4 regions of the Desulfitobacterium metallireducens DSM 15288 genome follow, and region 1 is predicted to be linked to each of the others. Evidence: riboswitches for the same ligand, from Rfam matches in the RefSeq annotation. Region 1 holds a riboswitch; each other region holds the start of a gene.
The links. Region 1 has a riboswitch for cobalamin ahead of DESME_RS13490 (ABC transporter ATP-binding protein). Riboswitches for the same ligand answer to the same signal wherever they lie in the genome.

Region 1 (8,016 bases):
CAATGTAAAGAGCTTGTTTAAAAATCCTCTACACCCCTACACCGTAGGACTGCTGAATTCGATTCCTCAAATCGATAATGACAGCGATGAACGTCTATATATGATTAAGGGTATGGTACCTAACCCTTTGCATATGCCCTCCGGTTGTTCTTTTTCCGATCGTTGCGAGCACTGTATGGAACGATGCACGAAAGAAACGCCAGAGCTTAGAGAGATTGATGGGCATAAGGTCCGTTGCTTTTTATATGACGAAACCAAGGAAGGGGAATTGAAGGTAAAATGAGCGAAATATTGATGGACATTCAACACCTTTCCAAACATTTCACCGTCGAAACCAATTTCCTCGGCAAGCCGGTTTCTGTTTTGAAAGCAGTGGATGATGTGTCTTTGGCTATCCAAAAAGGAGAGGCATTTGGTCTCGTTGGAGAATCTGGATGTGGAAAAACAACGTTTGGCAAAATCTTGGTTAATCTTTACAATCCTTCAAACGGTAAGATTTTCTTTGAGGGCAAGGATCTGACTGCGTTGAATGAGAAAGCGCGTCGTTCCTACTGCAAAGACATTCAGATGATTTTTCAGGATCCTTACGCTTCTTTGAACCCGAGAATGACGATTGGTGACATTATTGCTGAACCAATTCTGATCAACAATCTTTTGCCGAAGGATAAAGTTGAAGAACGCGTGATCTACCTGTTAAACTGTGTCGGACTCGCGCAGCATCAACGGAACCGTTATCCGCACGAGTTTTCCGGCGGTCAGCGCCAACGGGTTGGCATTGCTCGCGCCCTTGCGGTGCAGCCTAAGCTTATCGTCTGCGATGAACCGGTTTCTGCACTGGACGTTTCTATTCAGGCTCAGGTTTTAAATCTACTCGATGATTTAAAAGAGGAGTTTGGGTTGACTTACCTGTTTATCGCGCACGGCTTGAATGTCGTCAAACATATCAGCGACCGTGTAGGCGTAATGTATCTCGGTAAGCTTGTAGAAATCGCTCCGAAAAAAGAGCTTTATGCGAACCCGATGCACCCTTACACGCAAGCCTTGCTATCCGCCATTCCAAACATTAACCCGGAAAAGAAAAAAGAACGGATCATCTTAGAGGGTGATGTACCCAGTCCGATCAACCCGCCTGCGGGTTGCCGTTTCGCTTCTCGTTGCTTTAAGGCAATGGACCAATGCAAAGAAAATGCACCGGTTTTGAAGGAAATTTCTCCAGACCATTGGGTGGCTTGCCACCTCTTTGACTGAAACGCTTAACTTTAACCAAAGGGGATGTTACGATGAACTCTTAGTTCAATGTAACATCCCCTTGTTATTTTTAAGTCCCCTTTAACCCCATTTCGGAAATCTCTATAATATCTTAATAAATATATCATAAATTGATCAGAATCTTGATCTAGATCCGCGATATAATTATATCAGATCTCATAGAGAGGAGGAACTTTCTTGAAGAAGAAGAAGAAACAACTTGTGGGCGGAATTTTATTGATGGTACTCGGTTTAGGGGTTTGTGCTGGGTCTGTAGCCTTCCGTTACGTTGAACATGGTGGTATGGGCGCTTTTGCTGGACATAGGATTACCAATCGTCAGGGAATGAACGGTAATTATGGTTTTAGAAATCCGCAACAACGAGGTTTCAACCAGAATCCCAATTTCAATAACAAAAACAAAAATAACAACCAAAATCAAGCCCCAGCCCCATCAACTCCTACTCCCAATCAAACTCCTAATCAATAATAGATGGAGGTAGGGGACGATACAATTTTGATCAGAAATAGGAGGTGTATTGAATGATGATAGGGATCCTTATTTTTGGGGTTGGCTTATATTTAGTTTGGGATTATAAAACAGATTTTTTCCATAAGCATAAGTGCTACCGAAGAAATGATGCTGCTCTGGACATTTTGAAAGAGCGGTATGCAAGGAGTGAAATCACGGAAGAAGAATTCCTGATGAAGAAGAATATTCTTGCTGAATAAAGCGGAAAATCTAAGGGGCTGTTGCACAGCCCTCTTTTTATTGTTATAAAACGAAGCCCGATTATTTAATAATCGGGCTTCGTTTTCGACATCTAAACTAAAGTTACACCGGGAATAACTGCTGGGGTGTAAATTCGTTGGGCAAGCTCGTTGTCGAGCATGAAAATTCCTGAACCTTCATTCCCAGCGAGTTTTAAGCGGTTATAAACGCGGGTCATATTGTCCTCTTCTTCGGATTGTTCCGTGATATACCATTGCAAGAAGACTTGCGTCTGATGATCCTTGAATTCTTGGGCAACATCCATTAAAGAATAGATCGATTGAGTGACTTTCTCCTCATGACGAAGGGCCAATTCAAATACATGTAAGGGGCTCTCAAAATTCTGCGGGGGCTGTGCAATTGCAGGGAGTTGGATGGGGTTATTTGTCTTTAAGAGGTAATTGAAAAATCCAAGGGCATGATCCCGTTCTTCCTGAACTTGAACACGGAAATAGTGGGCAAAACCTTCGAGATTAAGATTTGAAAAATAAGTGACCATGCCGAGATAAAAGTAGGCGGAATATAATTCTTTGTTTAGCTGTTGAACTAGAGCTTCTTGTACTTTCTCTTGGACCATTTAAATCACACTCCTTTTATAATAAAAATGGCATACGGGAAAGGACATGTCAAGTCTGATCAACAAATAACGACCCCCAAACAACTAAATTAAGGCGGATTTTTGCAAGGCTGAGTAGACTTTTAGAGTCAGGATGCCGGCAACTATAGTGGCAACAAGGGTGGTTAATGCTGAACTAAATAGAGCGACCTTCCAGTCCAGATGAATGACATAAATCAACCCGACCATCACGCACAAGTTACCCGTTACATTACATCCGATCTGAGCTAATATATGGTGACTTAATTTCTCCATGGAAAGCTTTCGTTCAATTAAGGAGTAAGAAATGGAGCCAATGGTATTAGCGAAGAGGAAGAAAAAGGCGAGTGGGGAATAGGCCGTTGCCATGGCGACAATGGCTTCCAATAATCCAGCAATAATACCCGCTGGTTGTTTATACATTAAAATGATGAGGCCGGTAAAGAAAGACCAAGCAGTTCCATTTAAAAGTAAGAGGGTCGGGTCTAAAATACCGTCGATCCGTCCTGTGACCTGCATTGAAATCAGGAAGACGATCCCGACGATGACGGAGCCAACTAAGGCTCTAGTGTCTGTTCTCAATAATTTTTTCTCCATTGAATTTTCCTCCTTAGATTTTGGTGAATCATTTATATTAATGGAAATACCCTATTTACGAGGTCGAGGGTAATTACCAATATCATGCTTATGATTAAGGCGATATCGTAAGGTTTAATCGCTATACTGGAAGAAAAGGTTCGGTTTTTGCTCCGTCCATAGCCCCTTAGCTCCATGGCTAGAGCCGTTTCTGTCGAGCGTCGGACGGCGCGATATAAAAAAGGCAGGAAGGTTGGAATAAGGGCTCTGATCTTGTCCCAAACACTGTTCATGGGAAGACCGCGAGTTCGCTGGCTATCGATTATGGACACATATTCTTCTTTCATGAGGGGGATGAACCGGGCGCCCAGTCCCACCAGCATAGCAAAGCGATAGGGGATTTTGAATTTCATCAGCATTAAGGTAAAGTCTTGAGGTGAGGATGACGTGAAAAATTGCATACTGGCAAAAACAATAATCGAGGCCTTGAGTAGGCCGGTGATTGCAAGGGGTACGGCTTCGCTGTAGATTGTAATGAGTCCCCATTGGTAGATGATTTCGCCTTCCCGGCAGAAGATCAACTGAAGAATCAGAGTCTGAAATCCCAAGAGCAACAGGATGCCAATCATGACTTTATACTGTTTTAAAGAACCGGTTATGAGAAGAGAAGCGGTAAGGCAGACCCCGAAAACAAGGCCTAACTGAACAAGGGTTCCACTGCTCAGTGAGAAATAGATCAGGAGAGCATACCAAAGCAGCTTTGTCCGGGGATCGAGCTTAGAAAGTTCCATTCTGAGCCTCCTTGAAGGAAATAAGCGGATGAAAATTCAGGCCTATCGCTTGAAGTTCAGCAAGATGTTCGTCAAGATCACGTGTTGCAATATCGAGTTGAAGTCTATGGTTATGCATCGCCACTAAGCGGTTAGAATACGTGCTAGCCATGCTCAAATCATGAGTAATTAATAGTATGGTTTTGCCTTTTTGGGATAAATCGAAGAGTTTGTCCATAATCCGATAGCCCTGGTTTTCGTCAAGACCCGAAGTCGGTTCATCAGCGATGATGAAATCTGGATCGCTGACGAGAACAGAGGTGAGGGCTAAAAGCTGGCGCTGACCTCGGCTTAAGCGTTGGGGATGCATTTTTTTATACTTTAGCAGCCCCAAAAATTCTAGAGACTCCTCAATTTTTTGATCCCTTATTTCCTGAGCTTCACCTCTTAACTTGAGTGAAAATCCAACCTCTTCTTCCAATGTACTGGCAAAGATTTGAAAGTCGGGGTTTTGAAAGAGGAAGCCAGCGTTCTGAGTAAACCGTTTAAGCTCACCCTGAGAAGGCTTTAACAGACCGACCAGTAATTTAGCTAAGGTTGATTTCCCTGAACCGTTTAAACCAATGACCGCTAAAAAATCACCCTTATGAATTTTTAGATTGAGGTCTTTACAACCTAATAAATTGTCTTTGTAATGGTAGGAGACATGGTTCATTTGAGCAATTATATCTGGAGGGCCGACGCGTTGCGGGGTGGGAGTACTGGCAGTACTGCTAGCGTTGGCAGAGATAGATTGTAATTTTCCTTCTCGATGGAGGATTTGATCTTGGTAATATGATTCAGGCGAATACTGTTTGATAATTTCACCGTCTTGAAGATATAAGACTCTGTTGGCATAGTTAAGGACTTCCTCGATTCGATCCATGACCAGAATAATCGTGAGCTTCTGGGTTTTATTTAAGAGACTCAGTCGCTGATAAAGCTCGAAGCGACCCTGAGGATCGAGCTCGGCGGTTGGTTGGTCAAGAATCAAAAGCGGTGCCTGGAGGGCTAAAACACTGGCTAAAACGACACGTTGGGCCTGCCCGCCGGAAAGAGATGCGGTCTGTCTCCTTTCATAACCTGCTAGACCTACAAATTCCAAAGTACGTTTTACCGTTTTGTTGATCTGCTCAAGGGGAATTTCCAGGTTGCCAAGACCGAAGGCTACGTCGTCATAGACCTCCTGACTAATCAATTGATTCTGTGGTTCTTGCATCATATAGCCAACATAATCGGACATTTTGTTGAGGGGGAGGTCCTTGACATCTTGACCGAGGAGGGTGATTTTACCGGTTAACTCCGCGTTATGAAAATGCGGGATGGCCCCTGTAATGGAGTGCAGTAAGACCGATTTTCCTGAGGCAACATCGCCGGTAATGACGAGGAAATCTCCTTGATATATTTCCAAATCGATGTTTTGGAGAGCTGGTTTTTCTGCCTGCGGAAATATGAGTTTTTCGATCTTGATTTTGGCAATCGTTTTCATAGCAATACACCTCAAAAAGTAAGATAGAAGATAAGAGATAGAAGTATAAAAGATAAAAGATAGTTAGAATATAAAAAAGTTCTAGCTTAATCAAAAAGCTAGAACTTTACCATTGTCCTTTTGGCGATATTTTATAGGCAGGTCTCCTGACTTATAGACTCCGATGTACGCCTTCCCGGTTATCCCAGTGGCTAATGCACATTTTCATCATCTAATTACAGTGGTGGGTCCGTCCAGGAATTCAACCTGGTTCCCTATTGTCCCTTGCGGGCACCTATTAAATATGATGTTCAATTGAGACCATATTAAATTGATTTGTAAATTTTGTCAATAGATCATTTATTAAAAAATTTTCAAAGGCAACTATAAAGTATTGAAAATTTAGAAAATTAAATATATTATGTATTTATATTCGCCCATCCTAGAGGCGACTGACATATAAGAAGGAGGTGATTATCAAACTCACTTGAATACTTCCCCTGAATAATCCCTTTAGAAAAACGAGATTAGTTAATGGAGAGGCATGAGAAGGAGGACGTTTAAATGTCAGAGAAAAAGGAATGGGCAAATCCTGCACCTGCAGGTCTCGTAGCGCTTGCTGTAGCATGTTTTATCTTTTACGCACTATTAAGCGGTAAAGTAACGGTAGGGGCCTTACCCTTGATGGGGGCCTGGCTGTTAGGTGGCTTTTTTATTCAGATTGTCGTTGGAATTATTGAACTTAAAGAAGGAAACAGCACTGGGGGTAATGTTTTTACATTTTTCTCTGCGTTCTTCATGTTGACGGGTTCAATTGAATTTTTTATTAAATATTTTGCTGCCGCTAACCAATGGGCAATTCCTCTCGATACTCATGTTGATGGATGGGCATGGTTATGTCTTGCCTTAGTTCTTCTGTTATGGTGTCCTGCTTACTTCAAGGGCACCAGCATTATGGCTACAGCGGTAGTTGTTTTAGAAATAGGCATTATTTTCATTGCTTTGATGGATATAGGCTTACTCGGTGGAAGCTTCAAACCTATTGCAGCTTATGCGTTGCTCATGACGGGCATCTTAGGAATTTATCTCTCTTCGGCAATGGTTCTCAATACTGCCTATGGGAAAACGATTCTACCTATTACGGGTCCATGGATAAAATAGTATAGAAAAAGTCCCTGCCCGATGTTAAAACCATCAGGCAGGGACTTTTTTGGCATTTTTAGGTGGATTTTTATGTACAGCAAATTCAGAATTAAGTGATATAATTAGGGTGTGCTGAAGAGGGGTTTTCAGTAGATGAATGATGTATAGGAGAGGTTGTTTTTGGCAGAAAATCTTATGTATGGCGGATTGGGACTGATTATCTTACTTGTTTTGGTTTTGCCGTTTACCATAAAAAAAGTGGAGCAGAACCTGGAATTTTTTCTATTTGTGATGGGTCTTTTGTCCGTTCTGATCTCACAGCAAATGACGCTGGAATTATTCAAGAAGGCCTTGGAAGAACCGATTATGATTACGGCCGCAGTTCTTGGTTTCGGTATAATTTTTAAAATCTTTAAAACAAAGATCAATCATATGATCCAAAGCGTTCAACGCCATGTACCAGCACGGTTATTGATGTTTTTAATCGTCCTTATCTTAGGATTGATGTCAAGTGTAATTACGGCGATTATTGCGGCTTTGCTTTTGGTCGAAATTGTCAACAATCTGAAGTTGGATCGCACCAGTGAAGTTGCTCTCGTGATTATTAGTTGTTTTGCGATTGGCTTAGGGGCTGCTTTAACGCCGATTGGAGAACCGCTAGCGACAATCGTCATTTCCAAACTTCATGCCGACTTCTGGTACTTATTCCGTAATTTTGGAGAACTCATCGTTCCGGCGATTATCGCGCTGGGTCTGTTTGCTGCCTTTTTCATTCGTACGGAACAGGAGCCTTTGGGTTTAGAAAGTTTACAAGAAGAGGAAAGCTACAAAGAAGTCGTTTTACGTGCCTTGAAAATCTACCTTTTTGTGATGGCTTTAACCTTTTTGGGGACAGGGCTCAAACCGATCATCGATCGATTTATTCTGGGTTTACCCAGTCAGATTCTGTACTGGATTAATATGATTTCGGCTATTTTAGATAATGCGACTTTAGCGGCAGCGGAGATCAGTGATAAGATGTCTCTTGATCAGATTATGGCTATTTTGCTCGGACTCTTAATCAGTGGCGGTATGCTCATTCCGGGGAATATTCCTAATATTATTGCGGCGAGTAAATTGAATATCCAGAGTAAAGAGTGGGCAAGGTTGGGTGTTCCTGTCGGACTTGTGATTATGGTCGCTTTTTATGGGATTATTTTTTATCTGATATAAGGGACTAAGGCAAACCTTAGTATTGAGGATTTGTTATGCGACGTTCAAGTTCGGGAATTCCCATGTTGGCATAACAATAAATTCGTTGGAGCGCATACGGATTGGATTCTGGGTCAGCCCAGCCTCGGGCAGTTGTGAAGCCTGCTAGATAACCATCCTCTTGAGTCAGTTTCATTACATGAGAATCGTATCCC
Region 2 (8,016 bases), 1.2 Mb from region 1:
CATCTTCGTTGATGTAATAACCATCTATTATTTCATTTATTCCACCACAAAATAAACTTTTATTGCACATAATCCTATTAATGCGTCACATTGGTCTGCGTCAATTATACCCCATAATATTATCTAAGTGTATTGTGGCTTGTGATCGAAAAGGGGTCGACTCTTGCCTAGATCCTATGATACTAAGACTTCCCTTAATTCTTATAACGGTAAGTAGGATAATGGGAAGTTTATTAAAATTTATTTAATTAAAGAATCTCGTTCAAGGACGGGATTCTTTAGTTTCAGGTTTAATCTCAATCACAATCATTGCGGTTTCGGAAAATTGCAACGGTTCATTTTGATTGTCTCTTGCGGCCTCTAATATACTCATGTGGAAATAAACTGTTTAAAGAAATACATAATTTACTAAATGAAATACAAACTTAGTTCCTGTAATATAAAGGAGACTAATTTATCCTTAGTTCTATTTTCTTTCGATAAGAGGAGGCTTATCTTGTTTAAAATCAGAAATAGACTTATTGCAACCATAACAATTTCGACCATAATACTAGTTAGTTTATCAGTCAATATTGTCCAAGCATCAACATCAGCTCAACGTATTGCTGGGGTAGATCGGTATGATACATCGATAAAGATTTCCCAGGAAGGTTGGAAAAATGGAACATCACAGAACGTGGTGCTGGCAACAGGTGAAGATTTTCCAGACGCATTATCAGCAGCTCCATTAGCCAAAAAATTAGCAGCTCCAATATTGTTAACCCAAAAAGACACTATATCAAATGAACTTATGACTGAGTTTAAGCGGCTAGGAGTTCAAAATATCTATATCGTAGGTGGAGAAGGGGTAATTTCAAAAACAATTGAAGATCAACTAAATAAGGCAAACTTTAGAATTATTCGTTTAGCAGGAACTGATCGATATGATACTTCACATAACGTAGCAGACTTCATCTTCGCTCAGTCCCAATCGATTCCTGAAGCAGTAGTCGCTACAGGAGAAAATTTTCCTGATGCTTTATCTATCGCCCCGATTGCAGCAAGTAACGGAATGCCCATTCTCTTATCGCCCAAAGATTCTTTGCCCGATAGTATACTATCCTATTTCAAAGAACATCAGGTAACAAAAACCTATGTAATCGGCGGGTCAGGTGTTATTAGCGAAACAATTATGAAGCAATTACCCGGTGCACAAAGATTATCAGGCAACGATAGATATGAAACAAACAATGCAATACTAAAGAATTTCAGTAACGAACTTAATTTCGCTAAGGTCTATGCTGCTACCGGAGAGAACTATCCAGATGCCTTAGCTGGTTCTGCCCTTGCTGCTCTTTCAAATTCACCTCTCATTCTTGCAACTAACAACAAAGCGGGGATTACCAACGAAGAGGATAATAGTAAAATCGGAAGCATACTAATTTTGGGAGGGGAGGGAGTTATCTCGTCCGAAGTTGTTGATATGCTTGTTGCTTTATCGAACAACCAAGTACCTATCCTTGGATCAAATGAGATTGTTTATCCGAAAAATGGGGATACAATAGATTCAGGGAATTTAACGATTAAATGGAGTAGTATACGCGGTTTTACGAATTATCAAGTGAACGTCACTAAAGTTGGAACTGCACTGGGGTGGCACTTTGATACAAGAGAAACAAGTTTAACAGTGGGTCCTCTTGAACCAGATAGTACGTATCAAATTCAGATTACTGCATTTCCGGAGGAAGGTACTCAGATTTGGAATTTGCCAAGTGTTGTAGTTAATACAAAATCGAGTGGTAATAATTTTCTCGCTTCCCCTATTAATAATGAAATCTACCTAAAGGGTTCACCTGTTATAGTAACTTATTCAATTCCTAGTAGTGATAAGATAGATTGGCATTGGTATTCCGAGATACAACTTTCTGGGCCCAGTGGAAACTGGAGCTTTTCAGCTAACTCTGGGTCAAATATTCCTGAATATATGTTAACACCTGGAAAGTATTCTTTACTCGTAATCCTACGGAATAGTGATACTGGAGAAACAGACTATAGTAACAAAATCGGATTTACTATTTCCAATTAGGAAAAAGCCGTCACATTTGTGTGACGGCTTTATAATGCATCCCAATAGAAAAATATATAATAATTTCTGGTTCGCAATATCCTACTATGGTCCATTAAAACGGAATGCTAATTTTGGTTCATACGTTATCTACTTCTTCATTCCCGTGTAGATAAAGACGGCGTCTCTTAAAAATTCGGCGGCGCCGGGTTGTTTCTCATCGTAGTGTGCAGTAAACCTTGGATCATCCACATACATTTGAGCAAGCCCTGCATGGGCTTCTTTGGAATAGCTTTCCCAATAATAACAGAGCCACTGACGGTGGAGATCCGCTGCTTTTTGAGCGAGTTCACCTGCAGGGTCACCCGTTTTAAAGGCAGCATAAAGGGTTTCGAGGACATCTTCAGCTAGTTTTGTGACCTTTTCATATTGCTCTGGGGACATCCCTAACACCTGTTGATTAGATGCATTAACCGTGTTATCACCATATTTCTCACGGATTTCTTGGCCGTACTTAGCTTCGTTGTCCTCTACAAGTTTTTGTTTAAAGCCTTCAAACTTTTCTTTATCGGACATAATAATTCTCCCTTCCGATTGTGCAATGGTTTTGTCAACATTGGCAATTAAGACATCTAATTGCTTCCTTTTTTCAAGAAGCTTCTCACGGTGTTCTACCAGCGCCTTTGTGCTGTCAAAGGAAGGTGCGGTTACGATATTTTTGATGTTGTCTAAATTCACACCCAGCTCTCGATAAAATAGGACCTGTTGTAATCGATTGATTTCAGCTTGGCCATAAATGCGATACCCTGACGAGCTGATTCTTGCCGGTTTGAGAATTCCAATTTCATCATAATACCGTAAGGTACGAGTGCTGATACCTGCTATCTGTGCTAACTTTTGTACTGTGTATTCCATGTGATGACCTCCTGACAAGATGACTATACACCTTCACGCTGCGTCAAGGTAAAGAGGAAAATAATTGCCTAAATAAAATATTCATTTCCATAAGAACAACTAGGACTTATGCCAGTCGGAAGCTTAGCATTGTCCTAGTTTTTACGAGTTGAAATTTAGCTTTCTAATGAGTTTAACGAATTTAGAGTACTTTACTTTGGAATAACCTTGAAGATTCCTCGTTCCCTGTATAAGACCCGTAATGGTGTGAATGATAATGATCGATACTCGTACATCCATTCATAGAATGAACGTGCCCGCCCCCAGGGTAAGGTATACTTGGTCCGGTACAGCCTCTAAAGCAGTGGACATGACCCTGATCGAAGGAAGTTATTCCATCGTAGTAATGAACATGAGAAGGACCCATTGAAACACTAGGCCCAGTTACTCCGCACATCCAGTGAATATGACCGTTAGCACAGGATGTGCGTGCTCCAAAAGAATGAATATGATAGTCAGACGAAACCATTAGATTCACCTCGCCTTCATATTCATAGCTTATGCATATTTAAGTACAAGGGTGAAACTTGGCAGATCTTTTAAATATCGTGAAGGAAGATGGAGTAAATTTGCCGAACTTCTCCTAAAATAATAGAGTATAAAATAAGAAAGAGACTTATTCTTTAGAGGAAGGCGGAAGGAAGAGTTTGAGTCATAAAGATAAGGATTCTCATGAATGGCGGATGGGGTATACCACAGGAAGCTGTGCTGCCGGTGCGGCAAAGGCTGCTTGCCTTCAACTTAAAAATGAACTAAAACAAATAACTGTTGAAATCCCGTTGCCGAGTGGAGAACGCTTAAATCTTCCTCTTAAATGGGTGGAAAAAGAAAGTGTTTGGGGTAATGCTGGGATTATAAAAGATGCTGGGGATGATCCTGATGTAACCCATGGCTTAGAGATTCAAGCTAAAGTACGGGTTCTGTCTAATCAAGGAGAAATTCACATTCGTGGGGGTAAAGGAGTCGGCATTGTTACTAAAAAAGGGCTCCAAGTACCAACTGGCGAAAGTGCGATCAATCCGGTTCCTCAACAGATGATTCGAAAAGCCATCCGTGAGGTATTTCCTGAAGAAGAAATTGAAGTGATTATCGAAGCGCCTGAGGGTGAGCGCATAGCTCAGCATACCTTAAATCCAAGACTAGGTATTGTTGGGGGAATCTCTATTTTAGGAACTACGGGAATTGTTCGGCCTATGTCAGAAGAGGCTTTTAAGAATTCGATTTTACCGGAACTGGATCAAGCGATCGCTTATGGACATCAAACGATCATTTTGACACCGGGTCATTATGGATTTAGGACAGCAACTGAGAAATTAAAAATACCAGCAGAAGCTGTAATTCAGATGAGTAATTTCGTCGGCTTTATTTTGGAGGAAGCTGCTTATCGCAAAATTAAGAATGTGATTTTATTAGGCCATATCGGGAAGCTTTTAAAAGTTGCGGGAGGAATTTTTCATACTCATAACCATGTCGCAGATGCACGAATGGAGATTTTAGTGGCTCATGCTGCACTTCATGGGATCTCTTTGGAGCAGTTAAGGAGTATCGCTGAATTTCCTACAGCAGAAGGAGCGGCAACAGAGCTAATTTCCTTGGGTGAACAAGATCTAATCCATGAAATTGCCGCTTTAGTGAGCCGGCGTGCAATGGAACATGTTCAGGAAAAGGTGAAGGTGGGAACGGTGCTTACTTTATTAGATGGAAGTTTCATTGGATGGGACGATACAGCCCAACAATGGATTCAGTCAAAATGGCAGTGGCCCCACGAATATGAATTTTAATTTTAAGCTTTTTAATCTAATTAAAGGGATTTTGGCAATATCTCTAGAATTATCAGAGACAAGAATGAAATGAATAATTAGAAATCAAGGTTCCTCTTCGGAGGATGAAAAGGGAAGCCGGTGTAATTCCGGCGCGGTCCCGCCACTGTGAAACAAGGAGTTCCTTTCGATATACCCACTGGGAAACTGGGAAGGGGAAGGGAGCATCGACTTGAAGCCAGGAGACCTGCCTTGAGCATTTACTTAACCTACGAGCGATAGGGGATGAGTTTAGTATGCGCAAGCAAATAAACCATGATGAGTCGGTCGAGACTCATCTTTTTTATTTTACATTATGTTAGAATATTCAGATATAGGGAAGAATTTACAACATAGCGGAGGTTGTGGAATGATAAAAGTCATTGGGATCGGACCGGGGAGCAGGGAATGGTTACCGCCTGTAATTGACCAAATTGTTGCATCCTGCGAAGTATTATTTGGAGGAAAGCGTGCACTCGAACTTTTTCCTAATTTCCCGGGTGATTGCATCATTTTGTCTGGAAAATTGAGTGAGACTATCCAAGAAATACGCTTGGCTTTAACTGAAAAGAAGCAAGTGGGTGTTTTGGTGTCAGGAGATCCTGGATTTTATAGCTTTCTTCCAATGTTAAAGCGTGAGTTTCCCAAAACGGAGATTAGCGTTTATCCCGGAATAAGCTCCATGCAGTTTGCCTTTGCACGAGCTGGTTTGCCATGGCAAGAAGCTGAATTACACAGCGTTCATGGTAGGCCACTGAACCGTTTGCCATTAACGTTTCAAAAGCCTTTAGCCATATTAACAGGTGGAGAAAATACCCCTCAGAAAGTTGCTGCCTATTATGATGGATATGGGATAAATTTAAAAATATCATTGGGAAATCTTCTAAGTTATCCAGAAGAGGAATGGGTTACCACTGACGCACAAATGCTGGCACAAGAGAAAAAAACGTATAATCATGCAATCGTCCTTCTCTATCCTCCTTCATTAAAAGAAGGAGACAATCTAGAGAACACTCAAACTTTGGAAAATGCGGGCTTGGGAATTCCTGATGAAGAGTTTATTCGTGGTAAAGTACCTTTAACAAAAGAGGAAATTCGGGTTCAGGTTCTTGCTAAAGCTAAGATTCAGGAGAATGATAAGGTCTTAGATGTGGGAGCAGGGACGGGTAGTTTAAGTATTGAGGCAGCTCAGTTAGCACGGCGAGGATGGGTTTTTGCCGTAGAAGAAGATAATGAAGCTCAAGAACTTATTTTGTTAAATCAAACGAAATTTGGGATTCCCAACTTACAACTCGTCCGGGGTACAGCTCCTCAGGCCTTTGAAAAAGTTCCTCAAGTTGACGTGTGTTTGATTGGAGGAAGTCATGGCCAACTCAAAGAAATTTTAGAAAAGGCGCCACTGCGATCTGGTGGAAGAGTTGTTTTAACGGCAGTTACCCTGGAGACTGTGGGGCGGGGGTTGGAGCTACTCCAACAGCAGGATTTTGAGGAGATTGATGTGATCTCAATTCAGGCAGTCCGCTGGAAGGGGATTAAGGATTTTCATATGGCTCAAGCCATGAATCCTGTCTTTATTTTGAACGCAAGGAAAAGGCAATTAGAGTAAGCAAGCGTATGGCTGAACGTCTCTAAGATATCTCAGCATGTAACAAATGGAAGGAGAGAAATATATGACAATAGAAGGTAAATTTTACGGAATTGGAGTTGGACCAGGCGATCCTCAACTGATCACGGTAAAAGCGGTTGAAGTGCTTAAACAGGTTGACGTTGTTGCTGTGCCAAAATCCCGGATGGATCGGGAGAGTGTGGCCTGGGAGATTGCTAAAGGGCACTGTCCGTCGGATATTCAACTGATGGAATTAGAAATGCCAATGACGTCAGATGAAGCAATTCTCCAGGTAGCTTGGCGAAATGCGGCTACACAAATTTTATATGCTCTGCATTCTGGAAAATCGGTTGCTTTTTTGACTTTAGGGGACCCCTCTTTCTATAGTACATACACCTACCTTTTAAACCTTTTAAAAGAAGAACTGCCTTCAGAGCAAATTGAAACTGTTCCGGGAATCATGGCTATGGCTGCTGCAGCGGCTAAAGTGAATCAGCCGCTAGCTACCGGAGATGAACCGCTTCTTGTTTTGCCAGGGATTGAAGGGGTTGATAAATATCCCGAAATTCCGAATCTGGTGGTAATGAAGGTTTCACGCAATCTGCCAGAGGTCCTGAAGGATCTCCACGAAAGTGGGGGAAAGGCAGTTTTGGCAACTCGAGTAGGACAAGCTGGTGAAGAAATTCGTGAACTCACTGAGCAGGAGGAAGCAGGAAAAGTCGATTATTTAAGTCTTGTGTTGATTAACAGGTCAGTGTGATATCCAGAAAATTTGCATTGGAGGGGATAGTGTGGTTGAGCGTAATAAAGGTCAAGTCATTTTTGTAGGAGCAGGACCTGGTGATCCTGAACTGCTAACGCTTAAAGGCAAGAGAGTTCTTGAAACAGCGGATCGGGTAATCTATGCAGGCTCTCTCGTCAATCCAGTGATTTTGAATTATTGTCGGGAAGGAATTCCGTTATACGATAGTGCAGGCTTAACTTTAGAAGATACCCTGCGCATCATGATTGAAGGAGTAGAGCACGGAGAAACCGTGGTAAGACTTCATACGGGGGATCCGAGTGTTTACGGAGCGATTCAGGAGCAGATGGAACCTCTTGAGCAACGGGGAATTTCTTATTCCGTGATTCCTGGAGTGAGCTCAGTTTTCGCAGCAGCAGCTTCGGTAAAAAGAGAGTTTACGCTTCCTGAAGTCAGTCAGACCGTGATACTCACCCGTTTGGCGGGGCGCACGCCTGTACCCGAAAAAGAAAGCTTAGCAGAGCTTGCTAAACATCAGGCAAGTATGGCGATTTTCCTCAGTGTGCAAGATATGAGCCGTGTGGTTCAGGAATTATTAACAGGCTATGCTCCCGAAACACCTGTTGCAGTAGTTTACCGGGCAAGCTGGGAGGATGAACAAAAAGTTATTGGAACCTTGGCAACGATCGAAGAGAAAGTTAAGCAAGCAGGAATTCGAAAACAGGCTCAAATTTTGGTGGGAGACTTCCTTAATTCTCACCAAGGCTTGAGATCCAAACTCTATGACCCAGAATTCAGCCATGAATACCGGCTTGGTCAGAAGTCATGAAGCTCGGTGAAAACTTGAGGGGTCCAATTGCTGTGATTGTCC
Region 3 (8,016 bases), 1.5 Mb from region 1:
TTATTGGATTACTGCTTGTGCGCTTGGAGGTATATTAGGATCATTAGTCTCCTTTAACACGAAAGGGATCGATTTTGTAATGACTGCGTTATTCGTTGTTATTTTTATTAACCAGTGGAAATCCCAAAAGCATCATGCTCCTGCCTTGATTGGTATTAGCGCCTCGGTCATATGTTTATTGATTTTTGGCGCTCAAAACTTCATTATTCCTGCAATGGGTCTGATTCTTATTACCTTAGGCTTTTACAGGAAACCATTTGAGAAGGAGGCAGAGAAATGTTACTTACCATCCAACAGTCACTCATCTTAATCGCCACCATTGCCTTCGGCACTTTTTTAACGAGAGCAATGCCCTTCTTCCTCTTTCCTGCTAACCGGGATACCCCTAAATTCGTTCTCTATCTGGGAAATGTTCTCCCCTTTGCCTCAATTGGTTTACTGATTATTTACTGCTTAAAAAACGTGTCTCTTATTTCTACCCCTTATGGTCTTCCCGAAGGGATTGCCATTGCCTGCATTGTCCTGGTTCACCTTTGGAAAAATAACGTTCTCCTGAGTATTGGAGGAGGAACTCTACTTTACATGGCTCTAGTTCAGTTTGTATTTACATAGCTCCTAGTAGCCTTAGGATATTATAAAAAAGCGAGGTCCAGATTTTATGATGAACTAAACTGGACCTCGCTTTTTTATTTTCTCCGAACAGAAATGATCTCCGCCAAAATACTGAGCGCTATTTCAGAAGGAGTCTGGGCACCGATATCTAAGCCAATCGGTGCTCGTAAACGAGCTATATTTTGTGTTAAGTAATTTTCCTCATTCAATTTATTAACAATAGTTGCTACTTTTTTAGTACTGCCTAGCATTCCTACATATTTGGCTTCAAACTTCAAAACCTCTCTGACACAATCCGCATCTGTCTGATGACTCCATGACGCAATCACTACATAGGTGTCGTCGTTCGGTCGATAATTTTGAATTCCCTGCACAAAATCGCTGCATAAAACCTGATACGCTCCCGGAAAAAATTTGGTCTTGGCGAAATCTATCCGATCATCGATTACCGTTATTTCAAAATCCAAGGACTTGGCATATTGAGCAACTTCTTTTGCCACATGACCAGCTCCTAAGATAAGTAGGCGTTCTTTTTTTAAGATAGGTTCAACCAACCATCTTTGTTTTTCATTGTTCTCCAAAACTTCAGCACGCTTACTGGTGATTAACTTTTGCAGTTCTTGAGGAGAGCACTCGAAATTTGTTTGTGAACCCCCGAGGAAATTTCCTTCAAGATCCACAAGACTCTTCTGATAAGTGGGGAATAAGGCGGTTATCAACACTGCTTTAGAATTTATTTGTAAATTGTAAACCAATTGCCATATATCCTGCTCTTTAATAAGCTCCAGCAAGACATCCAGATTACCACCACAACTTGGAAATTCATCATGACCTGGCTCATCGTTAATTTTCCAATGCTGTATTTCCACTTGAACTTGACTATCAACTGTCATCAGTGCCTGGGCCCTTTGATAGATATGCTTTTCTACACTTCCTCCCCCAACAGTCCCTAATGTTTGGCCATTTTCCATAATCAACATTTGGGTACCCGGTTCGCGAGGTGTAGATCCCTCTGTATGGACAATAGTTGCAAGTACCGATTTTTGTTTATCCTGATTTTTTAATATCGACCGAAGGATCAGTTCATCCACAAAAATCACCCTTCTCTAAAATTTCTTAAGCATAACATCAATAATCTTATTGATGTTATGCTTAAGATTTAAGATCTACAGCCATTGCAATCCGAGCAATTCTTATACATTTCACAGGAATTACACAGTTCACTCTTATCACTTGCGACAAGACAATAGGTTTTTTCTAGCTTCCAACAAGGCTTAGACTCATTAACCATGACTGTGCTATTCTTCATTGCCCCGCCCTTACAATTTCGCTTGTACCAACATGCATACATTGATGTGAGTTGCTTTACTCCAGCTATATTTAAACCCTTTTGATCCATCAAGTATTTTATAAATTTCAACCTTAATAAATCATTATTGGAGTATTTCCTTTGATAATTTGCCCGATCCGGTCGAATTAGGTCATTTTTTTCCCAGACTCTTAAGGTCTCTGGATGTTCGCTAATCAACTCGGCAACAGTACCTATAGAATATACCCCTTTTTCTTCATCTAACATAAAATCACCACACGCTCTATCCTTGTTCAGAAGTGTCTGAATACATTATAACACGGCCGAGCCAGGCTTTCATATAATTCCTCTTTATTTCTAGGTAAACAAGTACTCGACGGTAATAACCCCAAACGAATAAATTCATCATGAGTTTCTACTAGCCAAGGCCGATTAAGATCAGCACTACTGATCACTTCTTGTTGGCAAAACACCTCTTCTGGCTTTCCATCCGTAAGCACCTGTCCTTGTTTCATAACAAATATTCGATCAGCCCAAGAATACGCCAAATCCACATCGTGCGTAGAAATAATGATTGTCTTCCCTTGTTGACTCAGTTCATCAAGGAGTTGCATGAATTCTCGGGCATGCCTAGGATCCAGCCAGGCTGTTGGCTCATCAAAAATGATCACTTCAGGTTCCATTGCCAAGATATCGGCGATGGAGACCCTTTTCTTTTGTCCAAAGCTCAGTATATGTGTCGGCCTATCAATGAGGTCGCTAATTTCTGTGGCTCGAAGAGCCTTCTCTACACAGTTGCGCACTTCAGCCTCTGACAAACCTAAGTTCATCGGGCCAAAAGAAACTTCCTGTAGGACACTCGCAGAAAACAATTGATTATCCGGATCTTGAAAAACGATACCAATCTTGCGACGTAATTCCATGATCTCATCTTTTTTATAAGAAAGTTTCCGGCCATGAAAACGGATACATCCTCTTTCTGGTTGAAGAATAGCATTAAAATGTAAAAACAACGTCGATTTCCCTGCTCCGTTTGAGCCAAGCACTGCTATTTTTTCGCCACAGCGCACCACCATATTGACTTTTCTTAACGCTTTTGTTCCGTCAGTATACGTGTATTCTATATCTTCTGCTTCTAAAATCGTTTCAACCAAAAAGCTTGCCTCCTCCAATGTAGAAATTGAGCAAAATCAGAGAAACTTCGATAATGCTGATAATTATATAATTACGCACCGAGCATGGAAATTCTTTCTCTAAAACCCTGATGTCCCCTTGATAACAGCGGGCCTCCAGAGCAGTCGCAAGCGCCTGAGAACGTTGAAAAGATTTTATTAATAAAGCATAAAATAACTGACTCGTTGAACGAAAAGAGCTGTTCCAATTCACATATCCTAGCCGTGAACTCTGTGAAGTCCGAATCGTTGCAGCCGAATCCAATAGAACGAAGATCAACCTGTAAATAAGACTCATCAATTCAAGGAAAAGAGCAGGCACCTTTAGTTTACGAAGTACGGAAGTAATTTCAAGCATCGGTGTCGTGAGAGCAAGGAAATAGAGACAAGAAACAGAACCTAGCGATTTGCTCAAAAGCAGAACAGCCTTGTCTAAATCTGTAGCTGTAACCCCTATAAGAATATCGCCTACAACAAAATGATACAAGAAACCTTCAGCATGATCGGAGATTGAAATCGCCAGGGTGAGTTCCCCCATTACTAAAAATGCAATGGGGATCAGCATCAAATGTCCAAAGAACTTAGCAGGAATATCCGCCTTAAAGATAATTAATCCAGCCATTAAAGTCAAAGCCATTATTGGTGTATAGATTGAGGTTGAAATTAAACAGACAACCATGGTCGCCATAGCCAAAAAAGATTTCTCAGCAGGATGAATTGTTAAAAGTTTGTTCGCATAAACATATTGATCAATATTAATCATGATAAGCTTCTTCATGAGACTTCTTATGTTGCCCTTTTTTATAACCCAGATAGAAGCAAACAATTCCACTCCCCATTGCCGCTTGCAGTGCAAACAAGAATGACTCAACCTCACCACTCGACGGCGTATAAATTGAATTAAACCAAGGCTTGTAATTAGGCTCAATACTCATGATGGCATCTGTAGCTTGACTATCTGCTCCTGTGAATTCTCCTTTAACCATGAATAATGGGATAGCCACTAAGACAACAACGAGAACTATCAATAAAATATTTTTCATAATAGATTTCATTATTTCACCTCAAGTTCTAAATCTTTTGGGGTGCTGAAAATCGCAAGTTGCTTTAACTCCTTACTACTGTATTTAGTCAAGAGATTAAATACTAAGACTGTAAGCAAACCCTCACTAACCGCCAGAGGAATCTGAGTTACAGCAAAAATGCCCATAAATTTAGTGGCCGAAGCCATTACACCGCCCTGAGTAGATGGAAAAGCAAAAGCTAACTGGAGAGAAGTCGTTATATAAGTACCAAGATCACCCAAAGCTGTGGCTAAGAAAACACAAATGCTTCTTGAAACGCCCAACTTTTGAAGGCCTCTATAGATCCCATAAGAAACAAAAGGTCCAACTATTGCCATGGAAAAGGTGTTCGCTCCGAGTGTAGTCAAGCCGCCATGAGCTAAGAGAACAGCCTGAAAGATTAAAACGATTACCCCGAGCACACTCATTGCAGCAGGTCCAAAAAGAATAGCTCCTAAGCCTACACCTGTTGGGTGTGAACTACTGCCCGTGACTGATGGAATTTTCAAGGCCGAAAGAACGAAAGCAAAGGCCCCTGCCATCGCCAGCAGCATTTTAAGGTTAGCATTATCTTTCACCGTTTTGTTGATCGAACGTAACCCCGCCATCAGAAAAGGGAGAATGACAATCCACCAGAATGCAGCCCACTTCATGGGCAAAAATCCTTCAGCGATATGCATGGCATAGGCGTTATCAGGAAAGAGGGCAAATACGGATAAACAGTAAACTAAGGCAAGTAATATGCTTTTTTTCATTCTGATAACCTCCTCATTTTCTATTCCCTTAGGTAGATTCCGCTTGTTGATACTTATCTACCCAATCCAGTAATTCATTAACATTATTCATGGTCAATCCTCCGCTTATTTTGGTCTTCCTTAGAAGTACAACTTTTAACCCCAGTTCTAAGGCAGCTAATATTTTGGTATCCGTCCCACCGGCAGAACCACTATCTCGTGTTAAAATGATATCTGCTCCATAAGACTTAAATAATACCCGATTTAGCTCTTTTGAGAAGGGACCTTGGATCGCAACAATATTTTTAGGGTGGATGCCCATATCCTGGCATTTCTGTACGATGCGCCCTTCAGGAAGAACACGCACAACGAAACGAACATGGCTGGCAAAAGAACTATTCACCATACTTTCGAGTTGATGGCTCCCTGTCGTCGCAAAAATCGTAACCGGTCGACCTTTCGCTTGGTAAAGTGTCTCGACGCATTGTTCCAAATGAAGCAAGGCTTCCTCCCAATTATGTACTGAAGAAATTAAGGAGTTGGTCGGAAGCTGAGTCTCAGGTCTTTCCAGCCGCAGAAAGGGGATTCCTTGGTGTTCGCACCATTTACCCAACGAGGTAAACTTAGCACCACAGGAAGGATGGCTGGCATCAAGAATGGCCGTAGGTATTTGCGTACTAGACTTCTCTGACCAGGTTTGAATTCGTTTATACTCAATCCTCTTGTTATTAAGATGTTCACTGATCTCACGTGCTGCAGCCGTTTCTCCCAAAAGAATGAACATTCGTGTTTACCTCCAATAAAAAAAACCCTTCACCAACAGAAGGGTTCAGAGTTCATAACTAGTATCCGGTACGAAAACCGCAGACACAAGCATTCACCTTCCTAACATCCCGTAGGTAGTCGTAATGTTTGGTATGAGCAGGTCTCCTGGCTCAAGATCTTCATCAACTTACGTCTTCCCAGGTATATCCCCAGTGACACTATGTAAGTTAACTCCCTCTTACAGTGGCGGGTACCGCGTTAGCTTGCACTAACTTCCCTTTTAAATTTTTCCCTCAGGAAAAATCACTCATGTCCAGATATTTAATTCTTACTAATTATAGCATCAAAAAAGATTGTTTGTATAGATTTTTCTGAAAGATATTCTCAATCTTTACTTTACCTGGTTCTTATTCTTAATGGTGTTCGTGTTCATGTTCATGACAGACAGACCCGGTACTCACAAGATTCCCCTTGGCATACGAATTCGCCACATCAACCACATTTCCCGAAGCTCCTGTAACTACTTCCAGACCTACAGCATTAAGACCATTGATCATACCCCCACCAATACCTCCGCAGACGAGGACATTTACCCCATCACGTTTAAACATACTTGCAAGTCCTTCATGTTGATGCTGCAGGCCAGTAGCGCTGAGAACCTCTACTTTACGCGCTTCATTTCCTTCGATTTCAAAGACTGTGAATGCTAAAGCTCTGCCGAAATGGGCATCTAAAACCTCACCATTAGTTGGAATTGCTATTTTTTTCATTGTGAAACCCTCCAATTTTATTTTGTTCTTATTATTTATTTTCAATGACTAGTTTCCCCCGTGTGCATCCCCCTCAAGTCCTCAACCTTCAAGGACTTTGACTTCTGCAACATCATTTTTTAGGGTCCCCTTTTGTCACTAATATGAATTGATAAAACTATAGCCATCTTCTATTGCTTCTTTACCTCCATCCGCTTTTAATCTAATTAAATATTCTGGTTGAAATGTGTTCAATATTCTTATTGAAGTTTACAAGGTAAAAAGCGAATCATCATGCTTTATTACCACAAAAGATATTATATCTAGCTCTAAAATCTCTTATTTTTTTACAGCAACTAGGCCATAAAATGCTTCGGTAAAATGGTGTTCCTGATTGACTTCAAAATCGGTCATCATCAAAAGCTCCTCGACTTCTTCTAAACTGAGACGGTGGTTAAGCGGCGGGCCCATCTCAGTCGGCTTTTTCTCCCAATCTATGATGGCTATTCTCCCAGCAGGTTTCAGAATTCGACGGGCTTCCTGAAGAAATCGTTCCTTGTTTTCAATCTCATGAAGAACTGTAACCAAAAGCGCAAAACTTACTGATTCAGAAGAAAGTTTAAAATTATACTCTTCACTTTTTATCGGAATGACATTGGAAAGCTCTTCCTCCCTCATCCTTTTTTCAACCTCAGCGAGCATTTCTACTGATGTATCCAACGCATAAATTATATTCAATGAATCAACGATTTTAGCTGCTGGAATCGCAAAAAATCCAATTCCACAACCAATATCAGCTACACTATCTTCAGCAACTAGCCCTAATCTTTGTAAGGTTTGCACTGGGGGTATGGCCTTTATTCGCCATTCGGCTTTAAGTTTATCTTTATGAGCTGGATCAAATTTATGACTCATTATTACCTCCTAGCAAGACGATAGTCCTGACCCTTTAATATAAAAGCCGCGATTTAAGAAAAAGTTAGAATAATCAATAATAGCATTATCAATATACTCTTCAATGGAGGAAATATATGCCACTCTAATTCCTTTACATTCAACAACTTTATCGCTTTCTTGATTTAACTCATCCAGAGTTAAGCTAAAATTAGGACCGCCTCAGCCAAATCCCCCGAAAGAAACCCTTATCACCGTATTTTGTGAATTTGGTTTTTTCGCGATAAGTTCTTTAAGCTTTTTCGCAGCCTTTTCAGTGACGCTGATCATCTGTTTATTTCACCCGTTTCCCGTATTTATCTTATTTCATCATTATTACCCGCAGGGGGTATATACGAATATCATAACTTTTACCCTTGTCTGTGTCAAATCCATACACTAATCTGCACAAATATTTAAAGGAAGTTGTACTGTAACGGTTGTACCTTTCCCCTCTTCACTGGTCATGAATACCTGACCCTGATGAAGCTGAACTAAGTGTTTAGCAATAGCCAACCCAAGTCCTGTGCCCTTACTTTGACGCGACTTATCTGCTTTATAAAAGCGATCCCACACATAAGGCAGTTCTTCTTGAGGAATTCCATAACCTTGATCCTTAATCTTGACTTGGAGTGTACTATCTTTTATTACGTTTAGTTCAACTGTTATCACTGTTGA
Region 4 (8,016 bases), 1.0 Mb from region 1:
TTCTGTTGAGCCGCTAAATAGTCAATAAATTGCCGAGCGGTACGACCTGAACGCGCATTATGCATCATGACCCAGCGGAGGGCTTGCTGGCGAAGTTGCGCTTTTTCGAGTGCTAATCCTTCCTGCACAGCCAATTCTTCCACAATCCGCAAGAATTCCTCCTGGTCTGGTGAGGGGAACGTAATCGTGATCCCGAAACGATCCGCTAACGAAAGTTTTTCATCCATAGTATCACGGACATTAATCTCATCGCCTTGACGCTCGGAGAAGTTTTCACGGATAAGATGGCGACGATTCGAGGTCGCGTAAATAAGAACATTATCAGGACGCTTTTCCAAGCCTCCCTCTAAAACGGTCTTCAACGATTTATAGGCTAACTCCGTTTCCTCAAACGAAAGATCATCGATAAAGAGAATAAACTTTTGAGGTTGAGGCGCGAGAAAACGAATAATCAAAGGAAAGTCGGTTAAATCTTGCTTGGAAAGTTCCACTAATCTTAGCCCCTGATCACAATATTCCTGAAGAAGAGCCTTGACGAGAGATGATTTACCCGTTCCCCTGTTTCCATAAAGAATTACATTGTTGGCTGGGTATCTTGAAAGGAAGAAATTCGTGTTTTCTAAAAGAATGCCCTGTTCTCGCTCTTGGCCGATTAACTGTTCTTTTCGGATTGGATCTGGAGTTACCGTAACGAGAAGTTTAGCATTCCCGTCCCATTTAAAGGCCAATCCTGTTGCCATTAGACCGGAGCCAATTTTTTGATAGAAAGAGGCTAACTCTTGAACCGCCTTTTCGTCATCGTCTGCGCGTAAAACTGCTTTAACTTCATTACGCATTTTTTCTAAAAACTGTCCTGCACGGCTAGGATCCTGATGAATCTCACCTACTTGGGGAGCCCATAAAGGCCATTGTTCCATCCTTCCGAGCCACTCTACCCCTGAGTTAGTTCCCAATTCAGCTTCTATATCCATTCTTCCACAAACCATTCGTTGTAGTTGTTCTGGTTGAAGAGAAGCGATCTTCTGGACTGCCTTTACATCATGAATAACGAGATTTTTAAGTCCGAGATCTAAACTTCCCCACGCTTTAAAACCAGCTTGACGCGAAAAAACATTGTCCGCTTCTAGGACAAGATCCCATAAATATTCCGGCCAATTCTCTTCAGTTGCTAGTGCACAAAATGTATGATAGTTTCGATAAACTTGACCCCAATCAACCTTCTCTTGAGTTAATGAAGTGAATACGTTCTGTAAGCTCTTTACGACTGGATCTTCACGCAGTGATCTATAAATGATTAAACCCTCTAATAGATAAGCGTATTTTTGGGTTTGTGCTGTCCCATTTAAGCATCTATCCTTTAAATCCTCATATTTCAATGTTTCCGATTGTCTCAATTCTCCCCGTTTCATATATATAAACTCCTTCGATTAAAGTGTTGTAGTACAATGCCACCCCACTCTATTTTTTACTAGCTGTATTATATCATAGATTTATGTTTCTTACCTTACTCAATTCACAATTTTCCACGCATGATAAAAAGGGTGAGCTTACTCACCCTCCGGTTCCATTTTGCTTTTCAATTGAGAACATCAATCACAGCTTTAGCCTTCTTCACCATATCAACAAGTGAACCGCGCGTAGAATCCGTTTCATCATCCGCCGTATGCTCTTCACCAAGTCTTGGACTACGAACAGTTATACAAATTCCATCTGGTGAAGCCACTTCCAGCAAGTCTAAAAGATTAATGACAGCTCCTCCTGGAATATTAATGCGTATTAAGCTTCCCGGTAATTTCGTACATTCTTCGCTCATTAAATCTCCCCCTTTATTACCCTTACAGTGAAATATTCCTGGACCAAGTGCTCAATTTCATCTCACTTCTCCGTTCTACTATAGACTATGTTAGATTTGGACAATGGTTACAAGCTCCTGTATCATCTATTAGACCCATATTTTATACTTGACTTTTTCCGAATCTTTGGTAATCTTAAGGTAAATTTAATTGTATTATTCTTAGGTGCCCCTCACGGGGAGAATAGGGAAACCGGTGTTAATCCGGTGCGGACCCACCACTGTAAAGATGAGCCCTCGCTAATCCACTGGCATTTGCTGGGAAGGAGCGTCAGGGTGCTTGAGTCTAAGCCAGGAGACCTGCCTAAGAAGAAAAGTCTTTCCGGGGTATTGGAAAGCGGCGGCGATGACGGAAAAGTCCCGACCACAATAAAAATTGTGGCGGGACTTTATTTTTTACAAAAAATAAAAACTAAATGGAGGAGATTTAAAATGACAACAAAAAGGACGAGTAGGAATTTTCATGGTCTAAACAATAATCTCAAAGAAGCGGACGAACAAGCCCTTGAGTCCGCCTTAAAAGAGCTTACGAGTGGAATTGAAAAGCTCGATCAGGAATCTATCTCAGCCATGCAACAACGCTTAGATGTAAAAATTAAACCTACCAGAAGCCTAGGCGTCTTAGAGGATATTGGCCAACAACTTGCGGGAATCTTCCGCACCTCACAACCGAAAATTGAAGGAAAAGCTGTCCTCCTCATGGGCGGAGATCATGGTGTTGTAACAGAAGGAGTCAGTGCTGCTCCCCAAGAAGTGACTGCTCAAATGTTCTATAGTTACCTCGAAGGAGGTGCAGGTATCAATGTCCTTGCCGAATACGGTGGCGCTAAAGTCATCGCAACTGACATCGGAATTGCTGCCCCCTTAGACCCCCCCGAACTGATGGTCAATCGCGTTAAGAATGGGACCAATAATATAGCTGAAGGCCCTGCTATGACCCGTCAAGAAGCACTACTCGCGCTGCTTACTGGTGCACAGATTGCAGCTAAAACAGTCGACTCTGGCGTCAATCTCTTAGCAACGGGTGAAGTAGGTATCGGCAATACCACTCCGAGTGCTGCCCTAGTCTCAGTCTTTACCGGCCACTCCGTGGAAGAAGTGACCGGGCGCGGCACAGGAGTCAGCGATGAGGCCCTAAAACATAAACAAGATGTCATTAAACGAGCCATCGAAGTCAATCAACCTGACCCCTCTGACCCTATTGATACCCTCTCCAAAATTGGAGGCCTTGAAATTGCCGCCCTAACTGGAGCGATTCTCGAAGCTGCTTATCAACATATCCCCATCATCCTTGATGGCATTATCTCCTCAGCTGCTGCACTTACAGCTGCACAACTTGCCCCCATCTCTGCCCGCTATATGATCTCCTCTCATAACTCAGAAGAACAGGGCCACCGTTTAGCCCTAAAACAACTCGGCCTCCAACCTCGACTTGATTTCCACATGAGACTTGGTGAAGGAACAGGCGCCGCCCTCATGTTTCCAATGGTAGAAGCTGCCCTCAAAATCGCTGATGAAATGGCAACCTTCGAATCAGCTGGCGTCACCACAGGAGACTTTTAATCTAATACTTCGCTTAATAACTGATACAACACAAAAATAATGATAAAGAGCTGACCTCAGAATCAACATTGCTAACGAGGTCAGCTCTCCATCGATAAGTACGCTTTAATAGTTCTAAGTAAAAACCAAGATAAAGGAAAAGACTACTAAGAACAAAAAGCAGGTGAAATAGAAATTTAAAAGAATATTTATACTCATAAAACTTCAAGCACCTCGGCCGGATAGAGGGTGCACTCGGAAGTGGAGATGATAACCCAACCTAAGGAGGCAGAACACTCTAATGTCTAACTTCATACTTATCACCGGCGGAGCACGCAGCGGTAAAAGCACCTTTGCTGAACAACTCGCTGCCCACCCCGGTCGACCCGTTATCTATATTGCTACAGCGCAAGTCTTCGATAAGGAAATGGCATGGCGAGTCCAAAAACACCAACAGCAACGCCCCAGCAACTGGGAACTCATTGAAGAACCGTTCGATATTCCTTCAGTGTTGGAAGGAATCCGCAGTGAAAATGCAGTTATCCTGCTGGATTGCGTGACAATCTGGCTTTCTAATCTCATGCTTAAGTCCTTGAGCTCTTCTTCAGATTCCCATTACCCCGATACCTTAACTCCCGAAGCAGAGGAAAAAATACTCGACCAAGTTCGAAAAGCTGCAACCCTGGCCCAGGAAATAACTCCGCAGGTCATTATGGTAACAAATGAAGTGGGACAAGGAATCGTCCCTGATAATCCGATGTCCCGCTCTTACCGGGATTTAGCAGGACGAGGCAACCAGCTACTTGCTCACAAAGCTGATAAAGTCTTCTGGGTCGTTTCAGGTTACCCCCTTGAAGTTAAACAATCAGGGCAGGAACTTCTAGATTCTTTAAAACCACGACAGGAGCATCATTAATTATGCGTGGATTTATAATTGCTGCAACCTTTTTGACACGCCTCCCTTTCCCCGCACCAACAGACGTCTCCCAAGAAGAATTTACTGCTAGTCAGCGTTATTATCCGATCGTCGGTCTGCTGCTTGGCGTTATTTTGAGCTTAAGTGCTCTCCTTTTGCTAAACTTTTATCCCCCCCTTGTTGTTGCTACTGCCTTGATTATTGAAGAATTAATTTTAACAGGCGGCATTCATATGGATGGCTTCATGGATAGCATGGATGCCCTCTGGTCAGCTCGGACCCCTGAAAAAATGCTTGAAATCATGAAAGACAGCCGAGTTGGATCGTTTGGTGCTTTAAGCGCAAGCGCCCTTCTCCTCCTCAAATTCACACTCGTAGCAGGACTTCTTCAAGAAAGCGTTCCCCTCGTGTCCTTTTCCACTCATTTTGCACCTATTTTAACCCTACTTATCATGCCGATACTATCACGTTGGGTTTTTATGTTTGGAATTCTCTTTTATCCCTATGCTCGCGAAGAAGGACTCGGGCAAGGGTTTCACGAAAGTTCACTTCAAAAGCCCTTATTTTTTACTATAGAAGGCTTAATATGCTTGGCTCTGACCGTTTATCTTTTAGGTTTGGCTGGTTTGATTGGTTTTCTCTTCTCCATTCTCTTTATTTACTACTTTTCAAAGAAAGTCGCACGCCTTTTGGGCGGATTAACCGGAGATCTATACGGGGCCAGCATTGAACTCTCAGAGATACTTTTTTTAATCGGCGTAATCCCCTTCTTTAGGTAAACCTAGATCTAATATTTCAGCTATCTAAGTTCAAAATAATGAGTAAAGAAGCCGTTATCTTGAGCTCCTCAACAATGAGGAACTTCAAAATAACGGCTTCTTTTAATGAAAAACGATCTGCCCTTTGCCCATATTTTTTCCAATATAAAGACGTTGATCTGCCAGACGGTACAATTCTTCGTAATTCCGCCCTTCCGCAGGAAATTCAACGACACCAATACTTACGTCAAGCCCAAACTGTTTAAGACCAAGGTTTCCTTTCATTCGTTCAATAACCTTCCGGGCTTCCGGTGAGAAGTGCAAATCCGTCAAAACAACCGTAAATTCATCTCCTCCAGTCCTAGAAACAATATCAGATTCTCGAACAGAAGCACACAGATTTTGAGCTAACGTCTTTAAGGCCAAATCTCCTGCAGGGTGACCTTGGGTATCATTGAGACGCTTAAAGAAATCAAGATCAAGAATCAAAAGCAAGAAAGAAGATTGGCGGCGAAGTGTTCCTGCCATTTCCTCACGAATCCGATGATCAAACCCTTGACGGTTCAATATTCCAGTAAGTCGATCCGTAGAGGCTAGATGGGATAACTCATCGCGCTGGCGAATCGCATCTAAGGCAACTCCAACATCTCGAACATAAGCTGATACAATCTCCTGACGTTGTTCTGTCACCCATTCTAAATCATCCATTAACCAAAGTTCACCCATAAGCCCGCTATGGTTGACAATCGGTTGGATAAGAATCTTACGCCAGTGCTCAGGATTATCCCCAACCTCCAAGAAATGTGACACCGCATGTGGATTGGTAAAACGATCATACTTATCTCGTTCCATTTGTTTCCATACCCAATCTTTCCATGCCCATTCTGCTTGTTTCAACCGCCCAAAGGGAGCACGAATTATCCATTCTCCCTGTTCATATAGGAAGAAAAAACCCCCCGGAAGAAAGAGGATTTCCATTGCCATTTCACCGGCTTCTGTGAGAAGTTGCTCCTCTGTATCGGCTTGGACAAGAATTTCCGTGCCTCGCAGCAGTAAGGTCAAAGCCTGTTCTCGTTCTAAAGCCGCCATTCTCAGCTGTTGTTCATAGACAAAGGAAGAGACGAACGGAACAATTTGCCGTAACCAGTAAATATTTTCATTGTCAATATTCTCTCGTTCTTGGGTAAAAAGAACGATCTGTCCCAATGTTTGACCAAAATGGTTAAGCGGTATACTCACAAGTGTTACAAGTCCAAACTCTTTAAGAGGCTTAACCCAAGCTTCGTTAAGCTGATCAAGATTATACCGAATAAGTTGATGCTGCTCATTTTTTTCCGTCTTAGAGAAATGATTAACCCAATCCAATCCAAATTCAGGAGGGAGCTTGTTTTCCACATAGGATCGTAGTTCTTCACTAGAGGTACTGACGGAAACCACTCCATATTCTCCCTCTGTCCAAAGCCATACCCCAACCATCGAAACTTGGAAAAGATCTAAAACCCGACGCGTCACAATCTTTAAAGCCGCAAACTGGTCTTCCTCACGGGCCATATCCTGCGCAAGATTTAAAACATCGTTAGCCCGTATTTTATCGTGAAACTCTGTTATAGAGAAACAGGCACCTTGGACTTCAGCAGATTCATCTAATAACGGAACCCCAACAATTAGACCCCGTTTCTCACTGTCCGCCCGCCAACCCTGCTTTTTTATGACTACTCTGTCTTTTTTGTAAAGAATTTCTTTAAACCAGGGAAGTTCTTCCGTTGACATCCCTTGAAATATTCCAGTTTCAATAAATGCACCTGGACTTGTATAGAGTACTTTCTTACGGTTTGTAACAATCCATTCATGCTCTTTTTCGCATATAGCAGATAAAAGGTGCTGAAGTATCGGCATATATTCTTGGATTTTTTGTTCGAACACAGATTCCACACCCTTACGTTCTCCACACTTCTCCCAATATTTTATCATAAAAAACTCACTACAGGGAATTGATTAAAAACTTATTCTTTTCACACTCCGTTGTACATTGAATTGAGATCAGCTATACTTTTGCTAAAGTATGTGTAGGGGAGAAAATTAACGATGTTTACACCGCAGAAAAAAGCGTCTTTTTTAACTCTTATTCTCTCGATGATCTTAATCCTTTTTCTTTATCCCAAACTCCAGCATCCTCAGGATCTCCAAAACCTAATTCTACAACTCGGTTGGAAAGGAATTATGCTTGATCTTCTTGTATTATCTGTGCAAATGCTTTTTCCCTTCATTCCTTTTGCCCTTCTTGCAGGGATGAATACCCTCCTCTTCGGGTGGAAGATAGGTTTTGCTCTTTCTCTAATGGGAAGTCTTCTTGGTTCGATGCTCGGCTTTGGACTTTCCCGCACACTTGGACAAGAATGGGCTCGACCCAAATTAGCCAAGCTTGGGAAATGGGCCAAACTTTCAGAGGATAAAAATTTCTACTTGATTGTTCTCGCACGCCTCATTCCTGTACTCCCTGCAGCAGCTGTTAATTACGCTGCGGGTCTTTCACCGATAAAATTTTCCTCTTTTTTTTGGGCGACCTTATTAGGTAAAATTCCTATGATTGCCTGGGAATCTTGGGTCGGACATGATTTTTGGAACATCTTAAATCATCCCTGGCGCTTCGCTCTCGCCCTTCTCATTGGCGCACTGGGTATCAGTTGCGCTTGGTATGGTTGGAAACAATTAGACCAACGTGATAACAAAGCTTAACACAACAAAAAGGTCAGGCGTCCTATGTAAGACGGCTGACCTTTTTATTGTTGATTTCATCAATAACTTAATGCTAACTTAATGCTCATCTCCGCGAGCAATCTTTGTAATTTCCAGTGCATCTTCTTGATAAATATTAGAGAGTACCCATTGATCGTGCTCCCAACTAAATTCCCAGAATTCAGTAAAATAAAGGCGATTATCATCTTCTC

Region 2: linked by a shared signal. The riboswitch ahead of DESME_RS03685 (bifunctional cobalt-precorrin-7 (C(5))-methyltransferase/cobalt-precorrin-6B (C(15))-methyltransferase) and the one ahead of DESME_RS13490 (ABC transporter ATP-binding protein) in region 1 are both predicted to bind cobalamin.
Region 3: linked by a shared signal. The riboswitch ahead of DESME_RS05415 (precorrin-6A/cobalt-precorrin-6A reductase) and the one ahead of DESME_RS13490 (ABC transporter ATP-binding protein) in region 1 are both predicted to bind cobalamin.
Region 4: linked by a shared signal. The riboswitch ahead of cobT (nicotinate-nucleotide--dimethylbenzimidazole phosphoribosyltransferase) and the one ahead of DESME_RS13490 (ABC transporter ATP-binding protein) in region 1 are both predicted to bind cobalamin.

What each region holds. Positions count from the first base shown of each region.
Region 1 is NZ_CP007032.1:2,776,080-2,784,095, reverse strand. Features, by position in the region: gene DESME_RS13525 (ABC transporter ATP-binding protein) at 1-283, shown strand, start outside; gene DESME_RS13520 (ABC transporter ATP-binding protein) at 280-1,248, shown strand; gene DESME_RS13515 (hypothetical protein) at 1,447-1,737, shown strand; gene DESME_RS13510 (SHOCT domain-containing protein) at 1,791-1,979, shown strand; gene DESME_RS13505 (ferritin) at 2,072-2,596, opposite strand; gene DESME_RS13500 (hypothetical protein) at 2,681-3,211, opposite strand; gene DESME_RS13495 (energy-coupling factor transporter transmembrane component T family protein) at 3,244-3,981, opposite strand; gene DESME_RS13490 (ABC transporter ATP-binding protein) at 3,968-5,488, opposite strand; cobalamin riboswitch at 5,608-5,781, opposite strand; gene DESME_RS13485 (acetate uptake transporter family protein) at 6,032-6,628, shown strand; gene DESME_RS13480 (DUF1646 family protein) at 6,791-7,822, shown strand; gene DESME_RS15460 (polysaccharide deacetylase family protein) at 7,839-8,016, opposite strand, start outside.
Region 2 is NZ_CP007032.1:762,446-770,461, forward strand. Features, by position in the region: gene DESME_RS15310 (cell wall-binding repeat-containing protein) at 497-2,065, shown strand; gene DESME_RS03675 (MerR family transcriptional regulator) at 2,195-2,959, opposite strand; gene DESME_RS15565 (YmaF family protein) at 3,141-3,467, opposite strand; gene cbiD (cobalt-precorrin-5B (C(1))-methyltransferase CbiD) at 3,682-4,779, shown strand; cobalamin riboswitch at 4,850-5,027, shown strand; gene DESME_RS03685 (bifunctional cobalt-precorrin-7 (C(5))-methyltransferase/cobalt-precorrin-6B (C(15))-methyltransferase) at 5,168-6,403, shown strand; gene cobI (precorrin-2 C(20)-methyltransferase) at 6,468-7,163, shown strand; gene cobM (precorrin-4 C(11)-methyltransferase) at 7,195-7,974, shown strand; gene DESME_RS03700 (cobalt-precorrin 5A hydrolase) at 7,971-8,016, shown strand, end outside.
Region 3 is NZ_CP007032.1:1,115,130-1,123,145, reverse strand. Features, by position in the region: gene DESME_RS05455 (AzlC family ABC transporter permease) at 1-310, shown strand, start outside; gene DESME_RS05450 (branched-chain amino acid transporter permease) at 277-612, shown strand; gene DESME_RS05445 (XdhC family protein) at 687-1,703, opposite strand; gene DESME_RS05440 (MerR family transcriptional regulator) at 1,772-2,188, opposite strand; gene DESME_RS05435 (energy-coupling factor ABC transporter ATP-binding protein) at 2,215-3,075, opposite strand; gene cbiQ (cobalt ECF transporter T component CbiQ) at 3,068-3,856, opposite strand; gene DESME_RS05425 (energy-coupling factor ABC transporter substrate-binding protein) at 3,849-4,148, opposite strand; gene DESME_RS05420 (energy-coupling factor ABC transporter permease) at 4,148-4,912, opposite strand; gene DESME_RS05415 (precorrin-6A/cobalt-precorrin-6A reductase) at 4,941-5,675, opposite strand; cobalamin riboswitch at 5,795-5,982, opposite strand; gene DESME_RS05410 (NifB/NifX family molybdenum-iron cluster-binding protein) at 6,070-6,426, opposite strand; gene DESME_RS05405 (class I SAM-dependent methyltransferase) at 6,745-7,320, opposite strand; gene DESME_RS05400 (ATP-binding protein) at 7,738-8,016, opposite strand, start outside.
Region 4 is NZ_CP007032.1:1,740,315-1,748,330, forward strand. Features, by position in the region: gene DESME_RS08320 (ATP-binding protein) at 1-1,409, opposite strand, end outside; gene DESME_RS08325 (hypothetical protein) at 1,577-1,813, opposite strand; cobalamin riboswitch at 2,000-2,174, shown strand; gene cobT (nicotinate-nucleotide--dimethylbenzimidazole phosphoribosyltransferase) at 2,285-3,415, shown strand; gene cobU (bifunctional adenosylcobinamide kinase/adenosylcobinamide-phosphate guanylyltransferase) at 3,696-4,310, shown strand; gene cobS (adenosylcobinamide-GDP ribazoletransferase) at 4,313-5,089, shown strand; gene DESME_RS08345 (sensor domain-containing diguanylate cyclase) at 5,192-7,039, opposite strand; gene DESME_RS08350 (TVP38/TMEM64 family protein) at 7,154-7,804, shown strand; gene DESME_RS08355 (TIM44-like domain-containing protein) at 7,883-8,016, opposite strand, start outside.